2 regions of the Streptomyces arenae genome follow, and region 1 is predicted to be linked to the other one. Evidence: riboswitches for the same ligand, from Rfam matches in the RefSeq annotation. Region 1 holds a riboswitch; the other holds the start of a gene.

What was found. A riboswitch is a leader RNA that binds a small molecule or an ion and turns the genes downstream of it on or off. The one in region 1 is predicted to bind cyclic di-AMP.
Region 2: linked by a shared signal. The riboswitch ahead of MB828_RS30745 (C40 family peptidase) and the one ahead of MB828_RS40240 (transglycosylase family protein) in region 1 are both predicted to bind cyclic di-AMP.

What each region holds. Positions count from the first base shown of each region.
Region 1 covers NZ_JAKQYH010000087.1:205,508-214,021, reverse strand. The annotation lists gene MB828_RS40250 (FtsB family cell division protein) at 1-432, opposite strand, end outside; gene eno (phosphopyruvate hydratase) at 540-1,826, opposite strand; gene MB828_RS40240 (transglycosylase family protein) at 2,171-2,869, opposite strand; cyclic di-AMP (ydaO/yuaA leader) riboswitch at 2,873-3,076, opposite strand; gene MB828_RS40235 (transglycosylase family protein) at 3,258-4,262, opposite strand; gene MB828_RS40230 (cytochrome P450 family protein) at 4,466-5,752, opposite strand; gene MB828_RS40225 (nucleoside triphosphate pyrophosphohydrolase) at 5,756-6,751, opposite strand; gene MB828_RS40220 (SurA N-terminal domain-containing protein) at 6,856-7,503, opposite strand; gene MB828_RS40215 (glycoside hydrolase domain-containing protein) at 7,741-8,514, opposite strand, start outside.
Region 2 covers NZ_JAKQYH010000066.1:80,971-89,484, forward strand. The annotation lists gene MB828_RS30735 (FAD-dependent oxidoreductase) at 240-1,604, opposite strand; gene MB828_RS30740 (NAD-dependent epimerase/dehydratase family protein) at 1,869-2,927, shown strand; gene MB828_RS30745 (C40 family peptidase) at 2,946-5,246, opposite strand; cyclic di-AMP (ydaO/yuaA leader) riboswitch at 5,255-5,412, opposite strand; gene MB828_RS30750 (PP2C family protein-serine/threonine phosphatase) at 5,600-6,829, opposite strand; gene MB828_RS30755 (DUF1996 domain-containing protein) at 7,074-8,514, shown strand, end outside.

The DNA of each region.
Region 1 (8,514 bases):
CGCGTACCAGGGCCGGTCGGCCGCCCCGAGGTCCGCGCGCGCCTGCTTGGCGGCACCGGGGTCGATCACGACGTACCCGGTCTCGCCCGGCATCACGTAGTGCAGCCGCTGCCGGATCTGCTGCTCGGCGTAGGTGTCGTCCTGCCACCGCGCCTTCAGGTCGCGCAGCTGCTCGACCCGCTGCCGGGCCTGCCGCTGCTGGCGTTCCTGGTCGGCGATCTCGGCGCGCTGGGAGACGTACTGCCGCATCGGATAGGCGAGCGCGACGATCATCGTGCACAGCACGATCGCGAGCAGCGCCGCCCGGCCGGTGAGCCGGGAGCGGCGGGCCTGCCGTTTGGTCTGGGAGCGGTAGACCCGGGCCGCCGTCTGCTCGCCGAGCAGCTTGAGCCTGGTCGCGGTGGAGAACCGGTCCCGGTCCTTCACGGCCATGTCCCCGCCTCCCTGATACGTGCGTACGTCCCCGCACACGGTACGGGACCGGGTACGGGGACGTACGTACGACTGGCTAAGCCTTACCCACGAGAGGCGGTACCGGCTCAGCCCTTGAAACGGGGGAACGCGGAGCGGCCGGCGTACACCGCCGCGTCGTCGAGGATCTCCTCGATGCGCAGCAGCTGGTTGTACTTGGCGACGCGCTCGGAGCGGGCCGGGGCACCGGTCTTGATCTGGCCGCAGTTGGTGGCGACGGCCAGGTCCGCGATGGTGACGTCCTCGGTCTCGCCGGAGCGGTGGGACATCATGCACTTGAAGCCGTTGCGCTGGGCGAGCTCGACGGCGTCCAGGGTCTCGGTCAGCGAGCCGATCTGGTTGACCTTGACGAGCAGGGCGTTGGCGGTGCCCTCCTCGATGCCGCGGGCAAGGCGCTCCGGGTTGGTGACGAACAGGTCGTCGCCGACGAGCTGGACCTTGTCACCGAGCTTGTCGGTGATGACCTTCCAGCCGGCCCAGTCGTCCTCGAACAGCGGGTCCTCGATGGAGACCAGCGGGTACGCGGCGACGAGCTCCTCGTAGTACTCGGTCATCTCGGCGGCCGAGCGGGACTTGCCCTCGAACTCGTACTTGCCGTCCTTGTAGAACTCGGACGCGGCGACGTCGAGCGCGAGCGCGATCTGCTCGCCGGGGATGTAACCGGCCTGCTTGATCGCCTCCAGGATGAGGTCGAGCGCGGCGCGGTTGGACTCCAGGTTCGGGGCGAAGCCGCCCTCGTCACCGAGGCCGGTGGACAGCCCCTTGGTCTTCAGGACCTTCTTCAGGGTGTGGTAGACCTCGGCACCCCAGCGCAGCGCCTCGGAGAAGGACTCCGCGCCGATCGGGGCGATCATGAACTCCTGGATGTCGACGTTGGAGTCCGCGTGCGAGCCGCCGTTGAGGATGTTCATCATCGGGACGGGCAGCAGGTGCGCGTTCGGGCCACCCAGGTAGCGGAACAGCGGCAGGTCGGACGCCTCGGAGGCGGCGTGCGCGACGGCGAGGGAGACGCCGAGGATGGCGTTGGCGCCGAGCGAGCCCTTGTTGTCGGTGGCATCCAGGTCGAACATGGCCTGGTCGATCAGGCGCTGCTCGGTGGCGTCGTAGCCGACCAGCTCCGGACCGATCTGCTCGATCACGGCGAGGACGGCCTTCTCGACACCCTTGCCGAGGTAGCGGTTGGGGTCGCCGTCACGGAGCTCGATGGCCTCGAAGGCACCGGTGGAGGCGCCGGACGGGACGGCGGCACGACCCGTGCTGCCGTCGTCGAGGCCGACCTCGACCTCGACCGTGGGGTTGCCTCGGGAGTCCAGGATTTCCCGGGCTACGACGACGTCGATGGACGGCACGAGCATCTCCTTCTTGGGATGTGACGCTGGTTGTGCGGGGCGCACGCGGGCCTTGTCGGCCCTTGCTCAGCCTTGCGACTAGAGCCTAACCGTCCCAGGGCCGTCAGCCGGCCGACCGACCGGCCCGTGGACACCCTGACGGTACTCATTGTTCATGCGCGGAACAAAGGGGGCCCCGCATGAAGAACGGAAGAAGAGCGGGTCAAGCGACAACCGCAAAGAGAAACCCCGCTCCGGTGCGTTCGGGGGGAGACGCACCGGAGCGGGGGCCCGTGGGGGACGGGGGCGGCCCTCACGTGGTCCCCACTATGCGGACCACGGTTGAGAGGGGGCTGTGATTCAGCTGGGTCTTACTTCAGGTGCAGCTGCTGGCCGGGGTAGATGAAGTCGGCGTCCTCGACGATGTCCTTGTTCAGCTTGAACAGCGCCTGCCAGCCACCCTTGACCTTGTGCTTCTCGGCGATCGAGCTGAGGGTGTCACCCTTGACGACCTTGTACTCGCCGTCGCCCTTCTTGACCTTCTTGCCGGTCGGGGTGGAGACGGTCTTGGACGCGGCCGGACGCTCGGCGGACCGGGAGGCGGCCTGCGTGTCGGTCGTACGGCTGCTGCTGGAGCCGCTGCTCGACGAGCCGGAGGAGCTGGAGCTGGACGAGCTGGTGCTGCCGCCGGTGTAGGCGGCGCCGGACAGACCCTTGCCGCAGACCGGCCAGGCACCCTTGCCCTGGGCGGCGAGGACCTTCTCGGCGATCTGGATCTGCTGGGCCTTGGAGGCCTGGTTGGCCTGCGCGGCGTAGGCGGTGCCGCCGTACGCGGCCCAGGTGGAGGCGGAGAACTGCAGACCGCCGTAGTAGCCGTTGCCGGTGTTGATGGACCAGTTGCCGCCTGACTCGCACTGGGCGACCGTGTCCCATTCGGAGGCGGTGGCGGCGGAGGCGCTGCCGGCCGCCATCAGCGGGGCGGCGACGGCGGCACCGGTGACACCGGCGACGGCGATGGCGCGGACGGCCTTGGACGGACGACGGTGCTTGCCCTTGCCGGAAAACAGCATGGAGGATCCCCTCACCGACGCCTGCGAGGTGAGCTGTCGGGTTCGGGCCGGTTGAGTTGCCCGGCCGCACGGCCCGCTCTCGCGAGACGCGCGGCTCCACCCCTAGCCGGTTCCGGCGGCCTTTCGGCCGTGAGCCCTCGTGGGCTCAACTGCCGGACCCGGCGCTTACCTTGGGTCCCCCGCTCCTGCCTACGGCGCTTGCGCGACGACTGTTCCCGGGCGGTCGCTGGCAGGACTCGGCGTTGCGACAGCCGGGGCTCGTGGTGACGAGCGGCCTCGACCGTAAACAGACGATCAGGTGAATTTCAAAGATGATCAGGGCTTCTGAGACTCATCCCACACTTTCACCAAAACGGGCATTAGCCCCGAAGCGGGACGTCAACTCCCGCTACTTTTCGTCCGATTCGCTGCTGAGTTTCAGGGTCTGACCGGCTGCGATGTTGTTCGGGTCGGCACCGATGTCCGCCTTGTTCGCGGCATAGAGCGCGCGCCATCCGCCGTCCAGGCCAAGGGAGTCGGCGATGGAGGCGAGGGTGTCGCCATCGCGGACGGTGTACGTGCCGGCCGCCACGGAGGCGTGACGACCGGAGGATGCGGCCTTCTGACCGTTTGTCACGCTTTCGTCCGCCGAGTCACCGCGGTGCTTGCCGCCGCCACTGACGGCGCCCGTGTCGACCAGACTCCAAGAACTGCCGGTCTGCCATGAATTGTCCGAGTCGCTGTCGTCGTCCGCGATGACGGGGTTCTCGCTCGCCTTGGGCGTGGCGGAGCCGGAAGACGACGACTTGTCCGTCTTGCCGGACTTGTGGGACGTGTCCTTCCCGGAGTCGTCGCTCGCGCCGGAACTCGGCGACGGGCTCGCGGACTCGGTCCCGGAGCCCTTCGCCGTCGACGAGGAGCCGGAGCCGGCCGGGGTGGACGAGTCGGACAGCCCGGAGGACGCGTCGGAGGAGTCGTCCGCGGACCCGGACGCGTCACCCGATCCGTCGAGGCCCGTGTCGACGTCCACCGAGGCGTCGTCCGACGACAGCCCGGCCAGCAGGGCGCAGGTCCGCCAGGGCTTGGTGCCCTGGTCCGCGAGTATCTTCTCGGCGACCGCGATCTGCTGCGAGCGGCTCGCCTGGTCGGGCGTCGCGGCGTAGTCCGAACCGCCGTACTTGTCCCAGTCGTCCTGGGACATCTGCAGGCCGCCGTAGTAGCCGTTGCCGCTGTCCATGCTCCAGGAACCGGCGCTCTCGCACTCGGCCACCTTGTCCCAGGTCGTGCCGTCGGCCGCGTTGGCGCTCGCGGCGCCGAGCAGCGGAATGGCGATCGCGGAGCCGGTCACGCCGGCCGCCACGAGGAGCGCCGGAGCCTGACGGGGGCGACGGTGACGACCGTTCCCGGAGAGCATGCGGAAACCTTTCGAGCGACAGCGATGAGCGGCACGGCGGGTCCCGCGAGGGCGCCGCGCTGATGGGTGAACGTATCGGCAGACGATCACTTGTCACAAGTTAATGCCGCGCAGATCACGTGAAGATCACAGACTTGAGTGCTGGTCACCTTTGGTACGTGGGGGCCGAACGGAGGCCCCGGAGGCAGCCGGACGCCGGGCTGTCACGCCTCGGGGGTGAACGCCACGGGGAGCGTGCGCAGTCCGCGCATGATGAGCCCGCCCCGCCACCGCAACTCCCCCTCGTCCGCCGCGAGTCGCAGGTCGGGGAGGCGGGTGAGCAGGGTGGCGAGCGCCGTCTGCCCTTCGAGCCGGGCGAGCGGGGCACCGAGGCAGTAGTGGATGCCGTGGCCGTATCCGAGGTGCTGGTTGTCCCGCCGGGAGAGGTCGAGCGTGTCCGGTTCGGCGAACCGCTCCGGGTCCCGGTCGGCGGCCGCGAGTACGACGAGGACCGGGTCGCCTGCCGCGATGTGCTGTCCGCCGACGACCAGCGGCTCGGTGGCGAACCGCCAGGTGGCCAGCTCCACCGGGCCGTCGTAGCGCAGGAGTTCCTCCACCCCGGTCTCCAGGAGGCCGCGCTCCCCGGCGGCCAGGGAGTCCCGCAGGCGGGCATGCTGCTCGGGGTGCGTGAGCAGGGCGTACACGCCGTTACCTATCAAGTTGACGGTGGTTTCGAAACCGGCGAACAGCAGGATGAAGGCCATGGCGGCGGCCTCGTTCTCGGTGAGGTGCTCACCGTGGTCGGATGCTCTGATGAGCCCGGAGATCAGGTCCTCCCCGGGGCCCGGCTCGGCCGGCAGCGCCTCCCGTTTGCGGTGGATCAGCTCGGCCAGATACCCGCGCATCTTCTTCACGGACCGCGCCACCCCGCCCCTCGGCCCGCCTCCGTGCCGGATCATCATCCCCGCCCAGTCCCGGAAGTCGTCCTGGTCCTCCCGGGGGACGCCCAGCAGGTCGCAGATGGCGTAGATGGGGAGCGGAAAGGCGAAGTCGTGGATGAGGTCCGCCTCCCCCTTGTCCGCGAACCCGTCGATGAGCCGGTCGGTCAGCTCCTGCACCCGGGGCGTGAACTCGGCCACCCGGCGCGGTGTGAACGCCTTGCTGACCAGCCGCCGCAGCCGGGTGTGGTCCGGCGGGTCGATGTTCAGCAGGTGGGTCATCAACTCGGCCTTGCGCTCGCCGGGGATCCCGGTCTTCCCCCTGGCGTGCGCGGGCTCGTCGTGATGCGCCGGGTTCTTGCTGAGCCGGGGGTCCGCGAGGGTCTGTCTGGCATCGGCGTACCGGGTGACCAGCCAGGCCTCCACACCGCTCGGGAGGGTGGCGCGGTGCACGGGGGCGTGCTCGCGGAGCCAGGCGTAGGCAGGGTAGGGGTCGGTCGCGAACTCCCAGGTGAAGAGTTCGGGGGCGGTTGCGGCCCGGGCGGTGGCGGCCGGGTGGGGCTGGTCGGTCACTCCTCAGTCCTGTCCTTCGGTCCGCCGGATCGCGTCCCGGTACGCGCGGGCCGCTGCTCTCAGGGCCGCTTCCGGGTCCACGCCCTCTGTTTCGGCGCGGGCGGCCAGGGCCAGGAGTTCGTAGCCGATGCCTTCGCCGGTGGGGACGGGGACGTCCAGGCCGGCGGTGCGGACGCGGGAGGTGAGCTTGGCGGCGAGGGCGAGGCCGGGCTGGCCGAGGGGCACGCCGTCGGTCACCGACTTGCGCTGCTTCTCGACCGCCTTCTTGCGCAGCCAGTGCTCCTTGACCTCCTCCGGCGTGGACGCCGTCTCGTCGCCGAAGACGTGCGGGTGGCGGTGGATGAGTTTGGCGACGATCCCCGCGGCCACGTCGTCGACCGAGAAGGGGGCCTCCGGGTCCTCCTCCGCTATCCGGGCGTGGAAGACGACCTGGAGGAGGACGTCGCCCAGTTCCTCGCGCAGTTCGTCGCGGTCACCGGCCTCGATCGCCTCGACGAGTTCGTACGCCTCCTCGATGGCGTACTTCGCCAGGCCCTCGTGGGTCTTCTGGGACGACCAGGGGCACTCCTCGCGGATGCGGTCCATGACCTGGACGAGGTCGAGGAGACGGGCGCCGGGCAGGTCGTAGGAGGCGGGGAGCAGTTCCAGCTCGGGCATCCGGACCCGGCCGGAGCCGGCCAGGCGGGCCAGGCCGTCCGTGAGCGCGGGCTCGCCCTCGCCCGTCGCCACGACCACCACGGTGCGGCCGCCGGCGCAGTGGTCGACCAGTTCCTCGGCGGTGGGGGCGGCCTCGTCCACGGCCGTGCCGGCCTCGCGCAGGTACGGCAGCTGTGGATGCGCGCCGTCCGCGCACAGCACGCGGTCGGCGGTGCGCAGGGCCTGCCAGGCGGGCCAGGACAGCAGGCCGGGGGCGACCCGGTGGCTGGTGGTGAGGAGGACGATGCGGCCGGCGTCGGTGCCGGGCTCCGGGATGGTGGGTTCGGGCCTGGTGGTGTTCACGCTCCGAACGTAACGCACGGCCGCCGCCGACCTCGTGGTTTGTCCACAGGGCCGGGGGGATCAAGCGATCGTATGACCGCCGTCCCGCCCTGGGGAGGGTCGCGTCATGCGGACGTCTGGGTCCCGGCCGACGTGACCTCCCGTACCCACGGCGTCCTGGCGTCCACCCGGCTGCTCTTCTGGACGTCCCAGGCGCCGTAGCGCGGGTTGAGGTCGACGTGGAGTTCCTCGGAGGCCTGGGAGAGGGCCTTCCAGAAGGCGGGCTGCGAGGTGTCGGTGCCGAGCGCCTGGGCGAGTTTCCCGGCCTCCACCTGGAAGCGGAGGTTGTCGTCAAGGCGCGCGGGGGCGATGCCGTACTTCTGGAGCCAGGCGGTCTCCAGTGCCTTGGCGCCGCCGGCCTGCCGTTGCAGGCGGGTGCGCATCTCGTCGACCTCCTTGCGGGAGGCGCTGACGCCGGCGTCCTGGGCGGCCCGGTGCAGTACCCGGTCGAGGACCATGTTGTAGAGGGTGTCCCGGGTGAGGCTGCTGGTGGCGGAGAGGACCTGCTGGTACTGCGCCTGGTCCGGCACCGCGGCACGCTGTGCCTGCCGCACCTCGTTCACGCGGTTCTCCAGTTGCGAGACGGTGATCCGCTGCCCGCCGACGACGGCTGCCGCGCCCGGGTGCGCGCCGCTTCCGCAGGCGGTGAGGAGAGGGGCCGCGGCGGCGATCGCGGCGGACAGGACGAGCGCGGTGCGACGGCGGCGGTGCAAGGAGGCCTCCCGAGGAGATTGTGCGACGGTGCACAAGGTCTTGCGGTGATCGATGGTAGGCAGTGGGCAAGCTCAGGCCAACCCATTCGACCAACGATTCCCGCACGCGTCCGGCACCGCCGCGCCACCCCCCGGAAGGGTTTGCGGGTCACCCCGCCGGGCGGACCCCGCCACGGTCACCCCGCCGGGGTCACCTCCCGATCACCGCGTCGCGGCCGCCCCGCCGCGGCTCCGGGTTCAGCCCGTGATCGCCACCGGGGCGTCCCACGCGTCGCGGTCCACGGTGATCGTGTAACCGCCGCGGGTCTCCTTGCTGTTGACCATGTACTGGTGCGCCCGGCTGTGGCCGGTGAACTGGGTGGCGCCGAACGGCCAGTCCGTGGTCGTGGTGTTCGTCTTGTCCCACAGCGCGTACCAGAGGTTGCCCGGCAGGTCCGTCTTGTCCGTGGCGTTCGCGATCGCCTTGGCGCTGGAGCTGGTGAAGCCGTAGAGGCCCGCGCGGTACGTCTTGGCGCGCAGTTCCTTGTCGAAGGCGCGGACGTACGTCAGCACGGCGTTGTTGCACGACGTGTTCGTCGTGTCGTACGCCTCCATGTCGAGGTAGATCGGGCTGCCCGCCTTCATGCCGAGGGCGGCGGCCTTGGCCACGGCGTCGTCCGCCTCGGACTTGCCGACGGAGGCCGCGGTCGAAGCGCTGATCTTGACGGAGCCGCCGGATCCGCAGGACGGCTGGGAGCCGACGTAGAGCGGGACGAGCTTCCAGCCCACCGCGGAGACGGACTTGACCCAGGAGGCGGTGAGGTTGGGCTGGGCGCAGCCGCGGTTCCTGCCGCCGATGTAGACGGCGGCGGCGCCGTAGAAGCCGGTGTTCCAGGCCTTCATCGCGGCGAGGGAGGGCGCGGCGCAGGTGTCGAAGGCGCGGCCGGTGAACGTCTTCTGGGCGGGCCAGGTGGTGGCCGCCATGGAGGTCTGCGCGGCGATCCCGGCTCCGGCGACGACGGCGGCGCCCGC
Region 2 (8,514 bases), on a different contig from region 1:
GCCCCGCATCCGGGGTGTGCACCGTGTGCGTCGTACGACGCCGGTTCACCCGTGCCCCTGATCCGCCGGGCCCAGCACAATTGACGCGGCGAACGGGGCCCGCCCGCCCATCCGCTTCGGGGCGGGGCCCGTTCGCCGCTCGAAGGTGCGCCGGCTGCCGTGCGGGCGCCACGGCGGTCCGTCGCCCCTCACGCGGTCCGTCGCCCCTCACGCGGTCCGTCGGCCCCTGACGGGGTCCGTCAGGCGCCGCTCTCCCGGAGCATGTCCTCACGCTCGACGAGCTTCACGCGCTCGCGGCCCTGCGGCTCGCCCAGCGCCTTCTCGGCGGCGTCCAGCCGGTACCAGCCCTCCCAGGTGGTGAAGCGGACGTCGCGCTCGGCCAGGAACGCGTCCACGGCCTCCGGCGCCGCCGCCTCGGGGGTCCCCAGCCGGCCGTTCGCGTAGTCGTCCAGCAGGTTGGACACCGTCTCGTTGGCGTCGCCCTTGGTGTGGCCGATCAGACCGACCGGGCCGCGCCGGATCCAGCCGGTCACATAGGTCGACCGGAGGTGGTTGCCGCCCTCCTCGATGACCCGGCCGCCCTCGTCCGGGACGGTGCCCGAGTCGATGTCCCAGGGGAGCTTCGGCAGCTTGTCGGAGAGGTAGCCGACGGCGCGGTACACCGCGGTGACGTCCCAGTCCTTGAACTCGCCGGTGCCCTTCACGTTGCCGGTGCCGTCCAGGGCGGTGCGCTCGGTGCGCAGCCCGACGACCTTGCCGTCCTCGCCGAGGATCTCCGCCGGGGACTCGAAGAAGTGCAGGAAGAGCTTGTGCGGGCGGTCACCGACGTCGCGGATCGCCCAGTTCTCCAGGGTCTTGGCGACCATGTCGGCCTGCTTGTTGCCGCGCCGGGTCTCGATCGATCCCGCGTCGTAGTCGATGTCCTCGGGGTCGACGATGACCTCGATGTTGGGGGAGTGGTCCAGCTCCCGCAGCTCCATCGGGGAGAACTTCGCCTGCGCCGGGCCGCGGCGCCCGAAGACGTGCACTTCGAGGGCCTTGTTGGCCTTCAGGCCGTCGTGGACGTTCGGCGGGATCTCCGTGGGCAGCAACTCGTCCGCGGTCTTCGCGAGGATACGGGCCACGTCCAGGGCCACGTTGCCGACGCCGAGGACCGCGACCTTCTCGGCCTGAAGCGGCCAGGTGCGCGGCACGTCGGGGTGGCCGTCGTACCAGGAGACGAAGTCGGCGGCGCCGTAGGAGCCGTCCAGCTCGATGCCGGGTATCCGCAGCTCGCGGTCGGCGGTGGCACCGGTCGAGAAGATCACCGCGTCGTAGAAGGAGCGCAGGTCGTCGAGGCTGATGTCGGACGGGTAGTCCACGTTGCCGAAGAGGCGGATCTGCGGCTTGTCCAGCACCTGGTGCAGGGCCGTGATGATGCCCTTGATGCGCGGGTGGTCGGGGGCGACGCCGTACCGGATCAGGCCGAACGGGGCGGGCATCCGCTCGAAGAGGTCGATGGACACGCCGGGCTCGGCGGCCACCTCGGACTTGAGCAGGGCGTCGGCGGCGTAGATCCCGGCCGGGCCGGCACCGACGATGGCTACCCGCAGGGGGCGCGGCATGATCAGGTTCCCTTCGAGCGGAGACAATCGATCGAGTGAAGGCAATCGATCTCGAACGGGAAGCCTAAACTAAGGCAGTCCTAAGTTAGTACGCGGGTCCGGTCTATGACCTCATAAGCCGATCTTATGACCCACGCGAGGCTGCCTTATGGCCGCGCGGCGGCCGTCCCGCCCGCCGCCTGTTCCCCTCCGGCCCGCCATGCACCACCCTGTCCCCTGCGGCGCGCCGAGGCGCGGTGTGCCCGGGGCGTGAGGGGTGAGAGCGTGGACGTACGCGGGGACACGACGGTCGCGGTGACCGGCGGCAGCGGATTCGTCGGCAGCCACCTGGTACGACGGCTGCTGGAGCGGGGCTACCGGGTCCACGCCACCGTCCGAGGCGCCTCCGGCCCGGCGAAGGCACGGCCGCTGTGGGACCTCCAGGAGGCCTTCCCGGGCCGGCTCGCCCTGTTCCGGGCCGACCTGCTGGCGGACGGCTCCTTCGACGAGGCGTTCCGCGGCTGTGCGACCGTCTTCCACGTGGCCTCGCCTTTCCTGATGCCGGAGCGGATCGAGAACGGGCAACGGGACGTCGTGGACCCCGCGTTGCTCGGCACCCGCAACGTGCTCGGGAGCGTGGCGCGCACCCCCGAGGTGACGACCCTGGTGTTCACCTCCACCGTCGGTACGGTCTTCGGTGACTACGCCGACGTCCGCGAGATGGCCGGCCAGGTGCTGACGGAGCGCTACTTCAACACGACCAGCACGGTGGCGAACAACCCGTACCACTACGCCAAGACGGTCGCCGAACGCGCCGTCCTGGACGCCGCGGCCGCCCAGGACCGCTGGCGGCTGGTCTCGATCAACCCCGGTCTCGTGCTGGGGCCTTCCCTCACGCCCGCCTCCGAGTCCGGCAGTCTGTTCCTGCTGGACGAGCTGTTCAAGGGCTACTTCTGCTACGGCGCCCCGGACTTCAGCTTCACCACCGCCGACGTCCGCGACGTCGCCGACGCGCACATCGCGGCCGCGGAGAACCCGGCGGCCGAGGGCCGTTACATCGTCGCCCACGAGACGATGACGTCGTTCCACGACATGGCCCGGATCATCCGCTCCCGGCACCGCTGGGACCCGCGGCTGCCGCGCACCGCGCTCCCGCACTGGCCGGTGCGCGTCCTCGGCCCGCTCTTCGGCCTCAGCCAGGAGTACATACGCCGGCACCTCGGCATCCGCTTCCGGGTCGACAACGGCCGCGGCGTCCGCGAACTCGGCCTGGTCTACCGGCCGGTCGAGGAGACCCTCCTGGACCACCACGAGAGCTGGCGCGCGCGGCGGCGGAGGGTCTGACCCCGGGGCCCGTCCCGCTCAGGCGGGGCGGACCACCCGGTGGATCGCGGACTCCCCGGCGTTGTAGATCGACTCCTCGCGGATGGACGCCCCCGGGCTCGGCGCGTGGATCATCGTGCCGCCACCCGCGTAGATCCCGACGTGGCTGTCGTCGTCGAAGAAGAAGATCAGGTCACCGGGCTCGACGGCGGCCAGCGTCATCGGGGTGCCGGCCAGGGTCTGCTCCGCCGCGGTGCGCGGCAGCGTGACGCCGGCGGCGCGCCAGGCGGCCTGGGTCAGGCTGGAGCAGTCGTACGACTCCGGTCCGGTCGCCCCCCAGACACACGGCCGCCCGATCTGCGCCCGCGCGAACTCCAGCGCCTTCATGGCCTTGCCGGGCTCGGCCACGGCCCCGGTCCGGCCGAAGACCCCGGCGTCGGCGTAGGCGGCGGCAGCCGGAGCGGCGACCATCGCCGGCGCAGGAGCGGCAGGAACCGGAGCGGCGCCGACGGCAGCCGCACCGGCCATGTCCATCAAGGGCGCGGCCATCTCCATCGGGGGCGCGGCCATCGTCACGGGAGGCGCCGTCATGGCCATGGGGGGCGCGGGCAGCGTCATGGGAGGCGCCGTCATGGCCATGGAGGGCGCGGGCATCTCCATCTGGGGCGCGGCCATGGCCATCGGAGGCGCCGTCATGGCGATGGAGGGCGCGGACATGGCCATGGGAGCCGCGGCCATCTCCATCGGGGGTGCGGTCATGGCGATGGAGGGCGCGGCCATTTCCATCGCGGGCGCGGGCATCGCCATGGGGGCGGCGCCCATCGGTGCGGCGGACGTGGCCATCGCCATCGGCGCGGTGGTCATCGCGGTGGGCGGTGTCATCGCCATGGGAGCGCCGGCCATCGTCATGGGGGGCGCGGCCATCGCGGGCTGGGCCGGTGGCATCGGTGCGGGCATCGGTGCCTGGGGTGCGGTCATCGCCGCCGCGGCGGCGTAGGCGGTCGCCCCGGGCGCCAGGCCGGCGCCGTAGGCGCCCATGCCCGTCTCGGCCATGGGTGCCATGGGTGCCGCGGCGTAGGCACCCGTACCGGGGGCGGCCGGCGGTACGGCGGGCATCACCGCGGTGGGGGCGGCGATCGCCGTCTCGTAGGAGCCGGCGGGGTAGGCATAGCCCTCGGGGGCCGGTTGCGCGGCGTAGGCGGCGGCGTACGCGGCGGCATCCGGCGACATGGCCTGGAACGCGCCGGTGTCCACCGGTGCCGGCGCGGGCGCGGCCGTCGGGAAGGCGCCCGTGTTCATGGGCGCGGCGGTGGGGAAGGTGCCGGTGCCGACCGGTGCGGCGGTGGGGAAGGTGCCGGTGCCGGCGGGTGCGGCGGTCGGCATGGCGCCCGAGTCGGTCCCGGACGGCATCGGGAAGGTCCCCGTGGCACCCGGCGTCATGATGCGGAAGGAGCCGGTGTCCGCCGGTGCCGGGGCCGTGGCCGGGCCCGGGTCCATCGGTGTCACGGCCGGGAAGGTGCCGGTGGCGCCCGGCGTCATGATGCGGAAGGCGCCGCTGTCCGTCATCGGGTCCGTGGCGCCCGGGGTCATGACGCGGTAGCCGCCGGTGTCCGCGGTCGGGGGCATGGCCTGGGCCGCCGCGCCCGCGCCCGGGGTCATGACGCGGAAGGAGCCGGTGTCCGTCGGGGGCACGGCGGGGAACGCGCCGGTGTCCGGCGCGTTCATCGCCGGCAGCACACCCGTGGCGGCCAGGACGCCGGAGTCCGTGCGCTGGGCGGGGATGCCACCGATGCCCGTCTGCCACTCCTGCGCCGGGACCTGTGCCTCGGGCACGGGCCACGGGTTCCCGGCCTCCTGGGCGGGCTGCGGAACGGGACCGGGCCGGACGGCCGGGGCTTCGGGCGCCGCGGCGGATCCCGCCGTCAGCTCCAGCTTCGGGCGCTCCGCCGGGAGTTCGCGGACGACCTCGACGTCACTCTGCCCGGACGGCCCCGCGGGCAGCGCGGGCCGGGCCGGGCCGCCGCCCTCCAGCTGGCTGAGCAGGTCGGCGGCCATCGCGCTGACGGGCCGTCGCGGGCCCGAACGGTCGGGCATCCGGTCGGTCGGCAGCGCGGCCGGAACGCTCGGCCCCAGCTTCGCGCGGGCCCCCTCGAACCACTCCCGGGCGATGTTGTCGAGGCCCGGGTCGTCGCGGCGCGTCCGCTTGAACAGCGGGACACCGCGTGACCGGGACCCCCCGTTCATCGCGCGTGTGGCGTTGTAGTTCCCGGTGGCGTTCTCGGCCCGGTCGTAGAGGCTGTTGATCCGCTGTCGAACCTCGTCACGGCTCTCGGACGCCATGGGGGTCGTGCTCCTTCCGTACTCCGCCTACCGGGTTAGCTGTCGGGTTCGGGCGTGGAACGGAATCCGGAAGGTATGCCCTACGGCCGCTGCCCTCGCGAGCAGCCGGCCGATTCACCCCAGTGGTCGGTTGGGTCCCCGGCTCCGGATTCGCCTCGTGAGGCCCGGACTCGGCGGAGGCCGCGCGGCCCGACGGGATTCGCCGGGGGGAGCCGAGCGGCTTAAACGTCAACTTAGCCAACTTGTGTCACTCGTGTGAAGGTTGACGTGCGTAATGTCCGATACGTATTTGTGATGTTCGTCGTACTGCTCGGAACGTGACTGTGAGGGACGGGAGTTCGGGCGTTGACCGATCACAGCCGGACGACCACCAGGGCGGTGTCGTCGGTGGCCCCCTCCGGTGCCAGCAGTTCCCGCAGCACGGCGTCGGCGAGGTCCTCCGGGTTCGACTCGCGGTGCGCGGTGAGCGATCGGGCGAGCCGGCACAGCCCGGTGTCGATGTCCTCGCGGCGCCGCTCGATCAGTCCGTCGGTATAGAGGACGAGCGTCGCGCCGTCCTCGAACGTGGTGACGGACTGGGGGCGTGGCATCGGGTCGGGCCGGGCGTCGAGCGGGGGATCGGTGGCCCGGTCGAGGAACTCCACCCCGCCGTCGGTGTGCAGCAGGGCGGGCGGCGGGTGTCCGGCGCTGCTGTAGGTGACCGTGTGCCGGGAGAAGTCGACGAACGCCGTGACCGCCGTGGCCGACTCGGCGCCGTCCACCACGTGCGCGTACCGGCCCAGCACGTCGAGTGCCTGGGCCGGGCCGGCGGCGACCCGGGAGGCCGCCGTCAGGGCGCTGCGCAACTGCCCCATCACACAGGCCGCCGCGAGCCCGTGGCCGACCACGTCGCCCACCGAGACGCCGACGCGGTCGCCGCCCACCAGGTCGACCAGGTCGTACCAGTCGCCGCACACGTTCAGCCCGCCCGTCGAGGGCCGGTAGCGCACGGCCGCCCGGTGCCGCCCCAGCCGCCCCGGTGCGGGGAGCATCGCCTCCTGGAGGGCGACGGCCACCTGGCGTTCCTGGGCGTGCGCCTGCCGCAACCGTTCGTTGACCTCCTGCAACTCGCCCGCGCGCCGGTACAGTTCGCCCTCCAGGAGCTGCGCCTGCCCGTCACCCGCGGCCCGGCGGGCCCGGATCAGCTCGGTGACCTCCTCGACCCGGTGCACCAGCAGGACGACCTTGCCGTCCGGGTCCAGGATCGGGACGTTCACCGGGCTCCAGTAGCGCTCGTCCCAGTGCCCGGGCCGGTCGGTGTCCTGCACGTCGTACCGCTGGAGGGCCATCGTGTCCCGCTCCCCGGTGGCGAGGACCCGGCGCAGTGAGCACTCCAGATTGCGCATGCCGGTGGCGGCGGAGTCGTCGGGGTTGTCGGGGAACACGTCGAACAGGTACCGGCCGACCACGTCCTCGCGCCTGCGTCCGGCCATGCGCAGGAACTCCGCGTTGGCGTCCGCGTACACCAGGTCGGGGGTCAGCAGTGCCACCATCCCGGGCAGGTGCTGGAAGACCGTCGCGTAGTCGATCTCCGCATCGATCATGACCGGGCCACCTCCCCGCCGGTTTCGAACCAGTTTCGCACGAAAAGTGAGAATTGTGCCGGTGGTCCTGTCCTTCCTCCGGTTGCGCTCCGTGTCCGGACAGTCACCCGGGAGGCCTCTTTCTGTGAGGTCGCCGTGAATTTCTGGTGCTGTTGAACACGGTTGTGCCGCGGTCCGTATGGGGCGGGGGATTTCCATGCCCGGCCGCCCACGACCACGCAGGGGTATGACCGTGAGTTCGACCTTGAGACGCAACAGGCGCAGACGCCCGACCGGCGCACGACGCGCGACCTTCGCAGCGGTCGCCCTCATGCTCGGCGGGGGAGGCCTGGTCGCGGTGAACGTCTACGCCTCGGCCACCGAGGGCGGCTGGGACCAGTCAGCACATGGCCAGACCGCCCAGGTGCTGTCCGCGCCCACGGTCTACTGCCCCGACGTCGGCAGCCGGCTGACGGACGTGCCCGACGGGGCCCGCGCCGAGGTCGACGGCGAACTCGCCGAGCTGGACAAGCAGATCGCGGGCGCGTACCAGCAACTCAAGGACTCGGCCGAGGCGATCCGGCAGAACCCGGAACTCGCCGACCAGACGATCATGAACCCGCTCAAGGAGCAGCGGTCCGGGACGCTGCGGCGCATCGGCGACGCCATCGACCGCGAGGGCGACCGGCCGCAGGGCCTCGACGACCTCGCCGCCTGCACCCTGCGCTCGACGGACCAGGGCGGCGGGCAGTCGACGCCGCCTCAGGACAATGGCGGCGCGGGCAACGGGAGCAGCGCCTCGCCGAGCCAGAGCGCCGGCACCGGCACGGGCGCCGGCGGTCAGGGCGGCAACGGACCGGTGGCGGCCGACTACGTGGACATCACCACCGTCCAGCCCGACGCGAAGAACCCGGCCGAGCAGTCCGGCGGCTCCACCGGCACCTTCGCCTCCAGCTGCGGCGTCAACGCGAACGGCCTGTTCAACTCGGACAACGTGATCGTCGCGCCCGGGGTCTCCAACGGTGCCCACCACTTCCACGACTACATCGGCAACCAGTCCAACAACGCCTTCGCCAGCGACCAGGACCTCGCGAACGCCGACACCAGCTGCGCGGACAAGGGTGACAAGTCCACGTACTACTGGCCCGTGCTCCGGCTCCAGAACGGCAAGCAGGAGCGGGACGCCGACAAGCCGGGCGGTGGCACGGAGGGCAACGCCGGACAGATCGTCACGGCGAAGCAGGTCACGCTGACCTTCGAGGGCAACCCCACCTCCAAGGTCACCGAGATGCCGCGGCTGCTGCGCATCATCACCGGCGACGCCAAGGCCTTCGTCAACGGTCCGGGCAACGCCAACGCCTCCTGGAGCTGCACCGGTTTCGAGGACCGGCAGCTTAAGGACAAGTACCCGCTCTGCCCCCAGGGCAGTGACGTCGTGCGCACGTTCAGGTTCCAGAGCTGCTGGGACGGCCGGAACATCGACAGCGCCAACCACCGCACCCACGTGGCCTTCGAGGCCGCCGACGGCAGCTGCCCGAACGGCTTCAAGGCCATCCCGCAACTGGTGCAGCGCATCGTCTACGACGTGGACGCGCCGAGCCTCCAGGACGGTGGCCGTACGGTCCCGCTGTTCGCGGTGGACTCGTTCCCCGAGCAGCTGCACAAGCCGGTCACCGACCACGGCGACTTTATCAACGTCTTCGACG